One region of the Cronobacter muytjensii ATCC 51329 genome, then DNA from elsewhere that is predicted to be linked to it. Evidence: predicted binding sites of a transcription regulator. Region 1 holds the regulator's gene; each other region holds the start of a gene.
What was found. Region 1 encodes LexA, which represses DNA repair genes until DNA is damaged. Its sites were predicted from a motif close to TNCTGTATGTACATACAGNA; they were not measured.
Positions count from the first base shown of each region.

Region 2: a site for LexA is predicted at 2,283-2,302, ahead of umuD (translesion error-prone DNA polymerase V autoproteolytic subunit). Genes of this name have one in related genera too.
Region 3: a site for LexA is predicted at 3,208-3,227, ahead of sulA (SOS-induced cell division inhibitor SulA). Genes of this name have one in related genera too.

Region 1 covers NZ_CP012268.1:146,458-151,181, reverse strand. The annotation lists gene zur (zinc uptake transcriptional repressor Zur) at 1-115, shown strand, start outside; gene AFK63_RS00795 (CsbD family protein) at 196-405, opposite strand; gene dinF (MATE family efflux transporter DinF) at 617-1,924, opposite strand; gene lexA (transcriptional repressor LexA) at 2,047-2,655, opposite strand; gene AFK63_RS00780 (diacylglycerol kinase) at 2,764-3,132, opposite strand; gene plsB (glycerol-3-phosphate 1-O-acyltransferase PlsB) at 3,265-4,724, shown strand, end outside.
Region 2 covers NZ_CP012268.1:1,796,876-1,801,599, forward strand. The annotation lists gene AFK63_RS08365 (peptidase U32 family protein) at 165-2,129, shown strand; gene umuD (translesion error-prone DNA polymerase V autoproteolytic subunit) at 2,335-2,754, shown strand; gene umuC (translesion error-prone DNA polymerase V subunit UmuC) at 2,756-4,024, shown strand; gene AFK63_RS08380 (hypothetical protein) at 3,979-4,704, opposite strand.
Region 3 covers NZ_CP012268.1:2,441,386-2,446,109, forward strand. The annotation lists gene AFK63_RS11390 (YccF domain-containing protein) at 1-276, shown strand, start outside; gene yccS (YccS family putative transporter) at 293-2,425, shown strand; gene AFK63_RS11400 (TfoX/Sxy family DNA transformation protein) at 2,416-3,030, opposite strand; gene sulA (SOS-induced cell division inhibitor SulA) at 3,248-3,754, shown strand; gene ompA (porin OmpA) at 4,113-4,724, shown strand, end outside.

The DNA of each region.
Region 1 (4,724 bases):
TAATGTTATCGAAGCACATGGTCTTTGCGCGGCCTGCGCGGAAGTGGAAGCGTGTCGCCATCAGGGGCAATGCGGGCATGACCACAGCATTACAGTGAAAAAGAAAGCGCGTTAAACCAGGCGGGTGGTACATCCTTGTACCGGTGGGCAGGGCAGCCTCAGGGAAATAATACCGTTGAGGTGGTAGCCAGCCGATTACCAGCGGTAATCGTGGCGAGATTCCCAGTCAGTCACTTCCTTGTCGGCTTCATCTTTCGCGTAACCGTAACGTTCCTGGATTTTACCTACCAGCTGGTCACGTTTCCCTTCGATGATAGTCATATCATCGTCGGTTAATTTACCCCATTGTTCTTTCACTTTACCTTTAAACTGTTTCCAGTTACCGCCAGCTTCATCTCTGTTCATAGACGTCTCCTTTAACATTCGGTAGTGAATCAGTCTCACAGGTTTTCCTGTGGGGGCTCAGCCAGAGTTGTCTTCATCATTTGCTGAACGTACTACTTATTTTAGACGTCAATTTTAACCGTGGCGGGATATTCAGAATCTTTAACCATAACGAAGCGCTGACACGGATAATCTATCGGTTGTCACGTCAGCGTTATCGTAGCGGAAAAGCTTAGTGCAGCAGGCGGCCGCGACGCCATAAATAGCCGAGCGACAGTCCGCGCAGCGCCAGAAAAACGGTGAGCGCCAGCCACAGCCCGTGGTTGCCGAGACTCGGGAGCGTCAGCAGCGTGAGGCCAAACCCCAGCGCCGCGACAGCCATACTGTTGCGCATCTCCGCCCCGCGCGTCGCGCCGATAAACATCCCGTCCAGCAGATAACACCAGACGCCGACAACAGGCAGGATCACCTGCCAGAAGAGATAGGGTTGCGCCAGCGCCTGCAGCGAAGGCAGAGAGGTTAACAGCGACACGATCTGCTGCCCCGCGATGGCGTACATCAACGCAAACGCGAGCGCCACCATTCCAGCCTGTCGGCACGCCGCGCGCCAGACGCTGTGCAGCTGCGATTTATCCTTTGCGCCAAACGCCTGCCCGGCATGGGCTTCCACTGCGTAGGCGAACCCGTCGAGCGCATAGGCAGTGAACGTGAGCAAGGTCATCAGGAGCGCGTTAACGGCAACAATATCGCTGCCGAGCCGCGCGCCGAAAACGGTAACAGACGCGAAACAGAGTTGCAGCAGCAGCGAGCGCAGCATGATATCCCGGTTCAGCGCCAGTAGCCTGCCGATGCCGCCGCGCCAGGCGGTTTTCAGCATCGCGAGCGTAATACCACGCAGGCGCAGCACACGGACTGCCATTATCAGCCCGATGCCAAGCGTCGCGTACTCTGCGATGGCGGTCGCGAGCGCTGCGCCCTGCACGTTCAGGCCAAGCCCCATCACAAACCAGAGATCGAGCGCGATATTAAGCAGGTTGCCGACGACGAGCAGAATGACTGGCGCTCTTGCGTACTGCACGCCAAGCAGCCATCCCAGCAAAACCAGGTTCGCCAGCGACGCGGGCGCGCTCAGCCAGCGAATCTCCAGAAATCGTCGTGCCTGCGTCAGCACGGCGTCGCTACCGCCTGTGATATGTAGCGCCAGAGCAATCAGCGGCTCGCGTAGCGCGATAATCAGCGTACCTGCGAGAAGCGCCAGCGCCATTGGCTGCACCAGCGCGCGGGCCAGCGCCGCCGGATCGCGCGCGCCGAACGCCTGTGCGGTAAGGCCGGTGGTGCTCATGCGCAAAAAGAGCAGCAGCATAAAGAGAAAACTGGTGGCGGTCGCGCCGACCGCGACGCCGCCCAGATAAACGGGGCTGTCGAGATGGCCGATTACCGCGGTATCCACCAGCCCGAGCAAGGGCACAGTGATATTGGAGAATATCATTGGCAGCGCGAGGCGCCAGAGGGCTTTGTCGGTAGAGGTCAGAAAAGGCATATGGCGTTCCGATGCCGTTACGCGAAGAAAACCGTGTATAAAATTAGCGGAGCAGGAGAGTCATTACCGTAACCGGGGCGGGCCAGTTACGGTAATGAAGCGTTACGAAGCCGGGAAAGCTGTCAGAGCCACTCGCCGTTGCGAATAACGCCGACCGCCAGGCCTTCGATAGAGAAGTTGTGCTCGCGCAGATCGACAACGATAGGTTTGAACTCGTTATTTTCTGGCAGCAGCTCAACGACATTGCCCTGTTTTTTCAGGCGCTTTACCGTTACTTCATCGTCAATGCGCGCCACAACGACCTGGCCGTTGCGCACATCCTGCGTTTTATGAACTGCTAACAGATCGCCGTCCATAATTCCGATATCTTTCATCGACATCCCGCTTACGCGCAGCAGGAAATCCGCATTCGGCTTAAACAGGCCCGGGTCAACCTGATAGTGGCCTTCGATATGCTGCTGCGCCAGCAGCGGCTCGCCCGCCGCGACACGCCCCACCAGCGGCAGACCGTTTTCTTCTTCCTGCAGCAGACGAATACCGCGCGACGCGCCGGAAACAATCTCAAGCACCCCTTTGCGCGCCAGCGCTTTAAGATGCTCTTCCGCCGCGTTAGGCGAACGGAAACCCAGACGTTGCGCAATCTCCGCGCGCGTAGGCGGCATGCCGGTCTGGCTGATGTGATCCCGAATGAGATCAAACACCTCTTGTTGCCTGGTAGTTAATGCTTTCATTCCGCCCCCTGGGTGCATATACAGTGATGCTGTGAGTATATACAGCTAAAGGCGATTTTAAAACCATAACCGGTTAAAAAAGCGCTTCTTTAGCAATTTCTGGAAAACTTATCGCAAATGCTGCCAGAGCAGCGTGACCCACACGACCAGCGCGAGGATAATCGACAGCAGTACCGCGGCGGACCCCATGTCCTTGGCGCGCCCCGAAAGTTCATGAAATTCAGGGCCAATGCGATCCACCACCGCTTCGATGGCGCTGTTAAGGATCTCAACGATCATCACCAGCATAACGGAGCTAATAAGGAACAAACGGGTCATCGGGTCGACGTCCAGCCAGCAAGCGATAATAATTGCTGCAATAACGGCGACCGCCTCCTGGCGAAACGCAGCTTCATTTTTCCAGGCAGCGCGCAATCCCTTCCAGGAATAGCCTGCTGCTTTAATAATTCGGGTTAACCCCGTGGTGTTATTGGCCATGACAAGAAACCTTTTTTAAATTCAGGCGTCAATGCTAATGCGCTTCGATAAAGAAGCACCACAGAAATTCTACGGAGTTTCTGATATTCTTGCGCCGCAATTGCATTATTAACCAGAGGCTTTACATCGTTTATGTCCGGTTGGCCACGAATTTACTACAAATTACTTAATTTACCATTAAGCGTGCTGGTAAAAAGCAAGTCCATCCCGGCGGCACCCTGCCCCGAACTTGGGCTCGATACTTCACGCCCCATCATGTATGTGCTGCCGTATAACTCGAAGGCGGATCTCCTGACGCTGCGTGCCCAGTGCCTGGCGCACGATCTGCCAGATCCTCTGGAGCCGCTGGTTATCGACGGCACTGAACTGCCGCGCTATGTGTTTATCCACGGCGGCCCCCGCGTGTTCACTTATTACACGCCGAAAGAAGAGTCGATCAAGCTGTTCCACAACTATCTCGACCTGCACCGCAACAACCCGGATCTCGACGTTCAGATGGTGCCGGTCTCTGTGATGTTTGGCCGTGCGCCGGGCCGTGAAAAAGGCGTGGAAAACCCGCCGCTGCGCATGCTGAACGGCATCCAGAAATTCTTCGCGGTCTCCTGGCTTGGTCGCGACAGCTTTGTCCGTTTCTCGCCGCCCGTGTCGCTGCGTCGCATGGCGACGGAGCACGGCACCGACAAACGTATCGCCCAGAAGCTGGCCCGCGTGGCGCGTATGCATTTCGCTCGCCAGCGCCTCGCCGCCGTCGGCCCACGCCTGCCGGCGCGCCAGGATCTCTTTAACAAGCTGCTCTCTTCAAAAGCCATCGCCCGCGCGGTGGAAGATGAAGCGCGTACTAAAAAAATCTCGCATGAGAAAGCCCAGCAGAATGCCGTCGCGTTGATGGAAGAGATTGCCGCGGACTTCTCCTACGAAGCCATTCGTATTACCGATCGCGTCCTGGGCTTTACCTGGAACCGTCTGTATCAGGGTATCAACGTCCATAACGCCGAGCGCGTGCGTCAGCTGGCGCATGATGGTCACGAGATTGTTTATGTGCCCTGCCACCGCAGCCACATGGATTATCTGCTGCTCTCTTATGTGCTTTATCACCAGGGGCTGGTGCCGCCGCACATCGCTGCGGGCATCAACCTGAATTTCTGGCCAGCCGGGCCGATTTTCCGCCGGCTGGGCGCTTTCTTTATTCGCCGCACCTTTAAAGGCAACAAGCTCTATTCGACGGTGTTTCGTGAATATCTGGGCGAGCTTTTCAGCCGCGGCTATTCGGTAGAGTATTTTGTGGAGGGCGGACGTTCGCGCACCGGCCGTCTGCTTGACCCGAAAACCGGCACGCTCTCCATGACTATCCAGGCGATGCTGCGCGGCGGCACGCGTCCAATTACGCTGGTGCCGATTTATATCGGCTATGAACACGTGATGGAAGTGGGCACTTACGCCAAAGAGTTGCGTGGCGCCACCAAAGAAAAAGAGAGCCTGCTGCAGATGCTGCGCGGCCTGAGCAAGCTGCGTAATTTAGGCCAGGGTTACGTGAATTTCGGCGAACCGCTGCCGCTTATCACCTTCCTTAACCAGCATGTGCCGGAGTGGCG
Region 2 (4,724 bases), 1.7 Mb from region 1:
GAATACCGCCCCAGCGTATCGCGTCTTGCACGGCGCGCGAACGAAACCTTTGTGCAATACTTTCCCGCAGAATGGCAAACCGCCGCCAGCGCCGTGAAACAGTTTCCGTACGCCCCGAATGTGACTACAATAGCCGCCTTTCAAATAACGGATAACGACGAATTATGCGCCTGCAATCGCATCACCTTGAACTGCTCAGCCCCGCCCGCGATACCGCTATCGCCCGCGAAGCCATTCTGCACGGCGCAGATGCAGTCTATATCGGCGGCCCCGGCTTCGGTGCCCGTCACAACGCCAGCAACAGCCTCCAGGACATCGCAGACCTGGTGCCGTTCGCCCATCGCTTCGGCGCGAAAGTGTTTGTCACGCTCAACACCATTCTGCATGACGACGAACTGGAGCCGGCCCGTAAGCTTATCGGCCAGTTCTACGACGCGGGCGTCGACGCCCTGATCGTGCAGGATATGGGGATCATGGAGCTGGATATTCCGCCCATTGAGCTGCACGCCAGCACTCAGTGCGACATCCGCAGCGTCGAGAAAGCGAAGTTCCTCTCCGATGCTGGTTTCTCGCAAATCGTGCTGGCGCGCGAACTGAACCTCAACCAGATCCGCGCCATTCACGAAAGCACTGACGCCACTATCGAATTCTTTATTCACGGCGCGCTCTGCGTGGCCTATTCGGGCCAGTGCTATATCTCCCACGCCCAGACGGGGCGCAGCGCCAACCGCGGCGACTGCTCGCAGGCCTGCCGTCTGCCGTACACCCTGAAAGACGATCAGGGCCGCGTGGTGGCCTATGAAAAACACCTGTTGTCGATGAAAGACAACGATCAGACCGCCAACCTGGCGGCGCTTATCGACGCGGGCGTGCGCTCCTTCAAGATTGAAGGGCGCTACAAAGACATGAGCTACGTGAAAAATATCACGGCGCACTACCGTCAGATGCTTGACGCGATTATCGAAGATCGCGGCGATCTTGCGCGGTCTTCCGCCGGCAACACGGCGCACTATTTCGTGCCATCCACCGAGAAAACCTTCCATCGCGGCAGCACCGATTACTTCGTGAATGCCCGTAAGATTGATATCGGCGCGTTCGACACGCCGACGTTTGTCGGCCTGCCGGTCGGCGAAGTGCTGAGCGTTGCGAAAGATCATCTGGATGTCGAAACCACCGAGCCGCTCGCTAATGGCGACGGGCTGAACGTCATGATCAAGCGCGAAGTGGTGGGTTTTCGCGTTAACGTGGCGGAAAAAACCGGCGAAAACCGCTATCGCGTTTTCCCGAACGAGATGCCCGCCGCGCTGAAAACCCTGCGCCCGCGCCACACGCTTAACCGCAATCTCGATCACAACTGGCAGCAGGCGCTGCTGAAAACCTCCAGCGAGCGCCGCGTGGCGGTGGATATCGAGCTTGGCGGCTGGCAGGAACAGCTAATTCTGACCTTAACCAGCGAAGACGGCGTCAGCGTGACGCATACGCTGGACGGGCAGTTCGACGAGGCCAATAACCCGGATAAAGCGCTGACCAGCCTGAAAGAGGGCCTGGCGAAACTGGGGCAGACTATCTATTTCGCCCGCGACGTGCAGATTACGCTTCCGGGCGCGCTGTTCGTGCCGAACGGCCAGCTCAACGCCTTGCGCCGCGAGGCTGTCGAGGCGCTGGACGCCGCGCGTCTGGCGAATTACCAGCGCGGCGTGCGCAAGCCGGTTTCCGTGCCGCCGCCGGTCTATCCGGAAACGCACCTGAGCTTCCTCGCCAACGTCTATAACCATAAAGCGCGTGAATTTTATCAGCGCTATGGCGTGCAGCTGATTGATGCCGCTTATGAAGCGCACGAAGAAAAAGGCGACGTGCCGGTGATGATCACCAAACACTGCCTGCGCTTTGCCTTTAACCTCTGTCCGAAACAGGCGAAGGGCAACATCAAGAGCTGGAAGGCGACGCCGATGCAGCTGGTGCACGGCGACGAAGTGCTGACGCTGCGCTTTGACTGCAAACCCTGTGAAATGCACGTGGTCGGCAAAATCAAAAACCACATCCTGAAAATGCCGCACCCCGGCAGCGTGGTAGCCTCCATCAGCCCGGAAGATCTGCTGAAAACCCTGCCGAAACGCAAGGGCGCCTGATTCGCCTATCCGTAAAAGCCAGAGCATGCGCTCTGGCTTTTTTATGCCTGTTATCCCCGCATTTGCTGACGAAACCCGCAAAAACTGGCCGTTCTCCAGGCAATTACGCCGCTTCGCTTAAAAATAGGGTTGTCAGAATACCGCAATTCAAACTACTGTATATAAACACAGTAAACAATAACATAATAAACGGATGGAGCACGCCATGTTAATGATGCGTCTCTTACCACAGCCTGATGCCGAAGGGCTGCCGCTGTTTCTGGAGAAGGTGGCCTGCGGTTTTCCGTCTCCCGCGCAGGATTACATTGAAAAGCGCGTGAGCCTGGATGCGCACTGTATTGTGCATCCCAACGCGACCTATTTTCTCCGGGCGTCTGGCGAGTCGATGAACGGCGCCGGCATTGAGGATGGCGATCTGCTGGTGGTCGACAGCGCCCTGAAGCCGCAGGAGGGCGATATCGTCGTCGCGGCGCTGGAAGGGGAGTTCACGGTAAAAACCCTGCGTCTGCGCCCGGTGGCGCAGCTGGTGCCAATGAACCCGGATTTCCCGCCCATTACGCTTGCAGGCGACGGCGAACTGGTGATTTTCGGCGTGGTGACCTGGGTGTTGAAAAAGAGGCGCTGACATGTACGCGCTGGTCGACGTCAACAGCTTTTATGCCTCCTGCGAGACGGTGTTTCGCCCGGATCTTAGGGATAAGCCTGTCGTGGTGCTGAGCAATAACGACGGCTGCGTCATTGCCCGCAGCCGTCAGGCGAAAGCGCTCGGCATCACGATGGCGGAGCCTTATTTCAAACAGCGCGCGCTGTTCGAGCGCCACCGGGTGGCGGTCTTTAGTTCCAACTACGCTTTTTACGCCGACATGAGCAAACGCGTGATGGATATTCTCGAAGAGATGTCGCCGCAAGTGGAGATCTACTCGATCGATGAGGCGTTTATCGATCTGCGCGGCGTCAGCAACGTGATGGCGCTGACGGAATTTGGACAGGAGATCCGCGACAGGCTCTGGCGCGAAACCCATCTGCCGGTGGGCGTCGGCATCGCGCCCACCAAAACCCTCGCCAAGCTTGCCAATCTCGCCACGAAAAAATGGCCGAAGTCGGGCGCGGTGGTGGATCTCTCCGATCCGGCCCGGCTGCGCCGGGCGCTGGCGCATTTTGACGTGGACGAAGTGTGGGGCGTTGGCCGCCGGCTCAGCAAAAAGCTCAACGTAATGGGCATCAACACCGCGTTTGATTTGGCGAACAGCCCGGCGTGGGTTATCCGCAAAAACTTCAACGTGGTGCTGGAGCGCACCGTGCGCGAGCTGCGCGGCGAGCCGTGTCTGGGGCTGGATGAGTTTACCGCGCCGAAGCAGCAGATAGTCTGCAGCCGCTCGTTTGGCTACCGCGTGACCGACTATCAGGATATGCGTCAGGCGGTCTGCGCCTGGGCCGAGCGCGCGGCGGAAAAGCTGCGTCAGGAGCATCAGTTCTGCCGCCAGGTGGCGGTGTTTATCCGCACCAGTCCGCATGACGATCCGCAGGCGCGCTACAGCAATCAGGCGCTCGGCCAGGCGCTGACGCCCACCAACGACACCCGCGATATCGTCCGTCTGGCGGTGAGCGCGCTGGACGCCATCTGGCGCGAAGGTTATCGCTACATCAAGGCGGGCGTCATGCTGGGGGATTTTTTCAGCCAGGGCGTGGCGCAACTGAATCTGTTTGATGAGCATCTGCCGCAGGCCAACAGCGCGCCGCTGATGCATTTGCTGGATGAATATAATCGCTCCGGCAAGGGCAAGCTCTGGTTCGCAGGCCAGGGCATCGTCAAACCCTGGGCGATGAAGCGTGAATTTCTCTCACCCGGCTATACCACGCGTTTCAGCGAGCTGCCGCGCGCGAGCGTGTGGTGATCCGTTCTGTAACGGGGCAGGACCGCGCAAGAGAAGGGCGGCCTCACGCCTCGCGCTAACCCCGCTTCTGGCGCTGATTTCTGTTCCGCCAGTTGCTGGCGGAACCACGCCATAAACCGCTGCGTTCGCGCGATGAACTTGTCGGGCGCATCGCCAGGCGTGCGGCTTTCACGTAAAACGTCGTTTAACTCGTGGACTTTTGACGGGTACTTTTTGGCGAACAGCGCCAGGTAATCTTCCAGCGTATCTGGCCAGTCAGTGTCATCGTCGGCGCGAAGTAAATTCGTCGCGCGAATACGTTTTCCGGCGGCCGCGCGTTGGAACGGTATACGGCCCTTTTCATCAGGCTGTCCTGAAAGCGCCGCGATATCAGCGTTTATCACGGCAACGACATCGCCGTTAACAGCCTGCGCAATGGTTCGTGATGGCCTGAAACGCGCGAAACGCTGTGAAAGATCCTCGCCATAAAGACAGCGGCAGTGATGCTTTAACCAGTAGCTCCAGCTATCAAGATTGTCTGGCGCAAGCACCCCGGCGACGCTGCCGATAGCGAAATCGATTTTGCTCACCACCGGAAACGCCGCCTCCATTTCCTGTTTGATGGCGGCCAACTGCGCGCTTTCCGCTTCGGTGGCGGTGTGCGTCAGGATGAGGCAGAGTTCGAGGTCGGATATGCCCACAACGGCGTTACCGCGCGCGA
Region 3 (4,724 bases), 2.1 Mb from region 1:
CATGTGGACGAGCTTGATCCGGCGGGGAAAAATGCGCTGCTCAATACCGGCGGCACGCTGCTGAATCTCTTCTGGCTGCTGTTTTTCGGCTGGTGGCTGTGCCTGATGCATATCGCCGCTGGTATCGCGCAGTGCCTGACTATTATTGGGATCCCGGTCGGTATTGCGAATTTTAAAATCGCCGCGATTGCGCTCTGGCCAGTAGGCCGCCGCGTCGTTTCCGTGGAGACGGCCAGGGCCGCGCGCGACGCGAACGCCCGCCGCCGTTTCCAGTAAACCAGGGCCGCTCATGATGCTCAACCCTCTGCTTCACCGCCACGCCTGGAACAGCGCGTGGCTCACCAACGTGCGTATCTTTATTGCGCTGTGCGGCACCGCGGCGCTGCCCTGGTGGCTTGGCGAGGCGAAGCTGACGATTCCGCTGACGCTTGGCGTGGTCGCCGCCGCGCTGACCGACCTCGACGATCGCCTGACGGGCCGACTGCGAAACCTGCTGATTACGCTTATCAGTTTTTTTATCGCCTCGGCCTCGGTGGAGTTGCTGTTCCCGTGGCCGTGGCTGTTCGCCGCCGGGCTGACGGTTTCGACCATTGGCTTTATTCTGCTGGGCGGGCTTGGGCAGCGCTATGCGACTATCGCCTTCGGCGCGCTGCTGATAGCTATCTATACCATGCTTGGGGTATCGCTTTATGAGCACTGGTACCAGCAGCCGCTGCTGCTGCTCGCAGGCGCGGTCTGGTACAACCTGCTGACGCTCGCCGGGCATTTGCTCTTCCCGGTGCGGCCGTTGCAGGAAAATCTGGCCCGCTGCTATGAACAGCTGGCGCATTATCTGGAAATTAAATCGCGGCTGTTCGATCCGGATATCGAAGATGAAAGTCAGGTGCCGATGCTGGAGCTGGCGATGGCCAACAGCCAGCTGGTTGCCACGCTGAATCAGACCAAAGCCTCGCTGTTGACCCGCTTGCGCGGTGACCGCGGCCAGCGCAGCACGCGCCGCACGCTGCACTATTATTTTGTCGCGCAGGATATCCACGAGCGCGCAAGCTCCTCGCATATTCATTACCAGACACTGCGTGACACCTTTCGCTACAGCGATGTGATGTTCCGCTTCCAGCGTTTGCTCTCCATGCAGTCACAGGCGTGTCAGCAACTGGCGCGTTCCGTGCTGCTGCGCAAGCCCTACCAGCACGATCCGCGTTTCGAGCGCGCATTTACGCATCTGGAGGCCGCGCTCGATCGCACCGCGGCGGCGGGCGGGTCGGCCACACAGCTCAAAGCCGTGCAGTTTCTGGTCGCCAACCTTAAAGCCATTGACGCGCAGCTTGCCACTATTGAATCGGAGCAGCCCTTTACCCAACCTGCCGCCAGTGACAGTGAACACCGTCTGGCGGATGACAGCCTGAACGGCTTCAGCGATATCTGGTTTCGCCTGAGCCGTAACGTTACGCCGCAGTCGGCGCTGTTTCGCCACGCGGTGCGGATGTCCGTCGTACTGTGCGTCGGTTACGCTTTTATCCAGTTGACCGGCCTTAATCACGGCTACTGGATTTTGCTCACCAGCCTGTTTGTCTGTCAGCCGAACTACAACGCCACGCGCCATCGCCTGACACTGCGTATTATCGGCACGCTGGCGGGCGTCGCGGTCGGCATTCCCGTGCTCTATTTTGTACCTTCACTGGAAGGGCAACTGGTGCTGATCGTGATTACCGGCGTGCTGTTTTTTGTTTTCCGCACCGTGCAATACGCCCACGCCACGCTCTTTATCACGCTACTGGTACTTCTGTGCTTTAATCTGCTGGGCGAGGGCTTTGAAGTGGCGTTGCCGCGCGTGGTGGATACGATAATCGGCTGCGCCATCGCCTGGTTTGCGGTGAGCTTTATCTGGCCCGACTGGCGGTTCCGTCGGCTGCCAGCGGTGCTTGAGCGCGCGCTAAACGCCAACTGTCGTTATCTCGACGCGATCCTTGAACAGTATCATCAAGGGCGCGACAACCGGCTCGCCTATCGTATCGCCCGTCGCGATGCGCATAACAGCGATGCGGAGCTGGCGTCGGTGGTGTCGAATATGTCGAGCGAGCCCAGAGTCAGTGCGCAGATGCGCGATATCGCTTTCCGGTTTTTGTGTCTTAACCACACGCTTACCAGCTATATCTCCGCGCTTGGCGCGCACAGGGAAAAGCTAACGCGTCAGGAGATCCTCTCCCTGCTCGACGATGCTGTCTGTTACGTTGATGATGCGCTTCATCACCAGCCTGCTGACGACGCGCGGGTGAAGCAATCGCTGGCGGAACTGGCGCAGCGCATTGGGCAAATTGAGCCGCGCCAGGAGAGTAAAGAACCGCTGGTGCTACAGCAGATAGGACTGCTTATCTCTCCGCTGCCGGAAATCAGCCGCCTGCAGCGTCAACTGGCTCAGGAATGATTCTGTACTGAGAATTGCATAAACCATTCCAGCAGCTCTTCGCGGATTTGGGTGGGTAACGCCGCTTCATGGGTGCCGGTAATGGCGCCCTGAAGCGCGTACAACACATGCAGGCTGAGGTTTTTGCGAGCCTTGCGTAACTTCAGCCAGCACTCCTTCGCGCCAAAGGCGCATAACGTTTCCACATCCCGGATCCCGGCTTCCCAGAGCGACATTTCAAGCTGAACGTTAAGGTTTGGCAGATCTTTGACGCGCCGCTCGCGGGCACGCTCGGTTTTCTCTGCCTGCGCGCAGGCCAGCGCGATGCGCGCGTGCTCACGCAGCGCTGATGGCGAGCGCCAGAGTGTCTCATCCGCCAGATAATAGTTGAGGCTAATATGACGACCGCGCCGGGTACATACCAGCATCGGCGGATTATGCGCTTGTTGATAATCGCGGCTCTGATCGCTGGCACGCAGATACAAGCGCCCTTCCACCAGCATGGCGAATACGGCGTCGTTAATGGCGAGGCTGTAGCCGCCAAAGAGCGAACGATGAGTAACATTTCCCAGCGATGAAAGCGTATTTTGTACCCGAACCAGAGTGTCAGACGAAGCTTTATCCATGATTATTCCTTTTATATCAATAAGTAACGGATAAAAATCCCATTAGCTTTTCCTTTAACAGGAACATATGAAAGTTGCGCCCGGTGAGCAATCCGAATTTCATTTTCCAACGTCATAAGATGCAAAATTTGCGAGATGCTTTCCGAAATTTAGATTGATCTTTGGTCTCGCCAGCAGTACTGTATATGCATACAGTAACTAGTGAGGCTGGACCTTTATGTACTTTTCTCATCAAAATCGCGCGCATGGCTCCCGTCGTCTGGCAAAAGAAACGGCAGGCGCGTTAGCTCAGGCTGAAACCAAGGGATTGATAAGTGAAGTGATGTACAACGAAGATCAGCCGTGGATGACGCAACTGGTGTTGCTGCCCCTGTTGCAGCAGCTCGGTCAGCAGTCCCGCTGGCAGCTGTGGCTCACGCCGCAACAGCGTCTGAGCCGTGAATGGGTCGAATCCGCCGGTTTACCGCTGACGAAAGTAATGCAGGTGAGTCAGATGAACCCACAAGTCACTATCGACTCAATGATTCGTGCGATGGAAACGGGTAATTACAGCGTCGTGATCGCCTGGCTGCATGATGACTTAACGGATGACGAGCATCGCCGTCTGACGGAAGCGGCAGAGAAAGGAAACGCAATGGGGTTTTTAATGCGCCCTGTCCAACCCTCTCTGACCGGTGACCGACCACGTTCGGGCTTAAGAATTCACTCAAGAATGGTGCATTAATTGTTTTTAGGATAAATCCTGGTACAGATTTGTTCTCGCGCTCTGCGTTAGAGTGATTGTGGCGAATGAACGGCCAGACGGGCGATTTCGTCCGGTTTCACACTTTACGAGTGTTTAAAATTGCCGCAAAAATGTTAAATTTTGCTTTCGCAAGTTGTTTTTTTTCATATGCCTGACGGACTTCACACTTGTAAGTTTCCAACTACGTTGTAGACTTTACCTCGCCAGGGTGCTCATCAATAAACCGACAATATCGGTAGAGTAACCATTGAGCTATAACCCCGGTGAAGGATTTAACCGTGAACTTTTCCTCCCGGAAAAGCGCATGGCCTTTTTGGATGATAACGAGGCGCAAAAAATGAAAAAGACAGCTATCGCGATTGCAGTGGCACTGGCTGGCTTCGCTACCGTAGCGCAGGCCGCACCGAAAGATAACACCTGGTATGCAGGCGGCAAACTGGGCTGGTCCCAGTTCCACGATACCGGTTTTATTCCTAACGACGGTCCGACTCACGAAAGCCAGCTGGGCGCAGGCGCGTTCGGTGGTTACCAGGTTAACCCGTACGTTGGCTTCGAAATGGGCTACGACTGGCTGGGCCGCATGCCGTATAAAGGCGACACTGTAAACGGCGCTTTCAAAGCTCAGGGCGTACAGCTGACCGCTAAACTGGGTTACCCGGTAACCGACGATCTGGACGTTTACACCCGTCTGGGCGGCATGGTATGGCGTGCTGATTCCTCTTCTAACATCGCTGGCGACGACCACGACACCGGCGTTTCTCCTGTATTCGCAGGCGGCGTTGAGTGGGCAATGACTCGCGACATCGCTACCCGTCTGGAATACCAGTGGGTTAACAACATCGGCGACGCACAGACTGTTGGCGCGCGTCCGGACAACGGCATGCTGAGCGTAGGTGTTTCCTACCGTTTCGGTCAGCAGGAAGATGCAGCTCCGGTTGTAGCTCCGGCT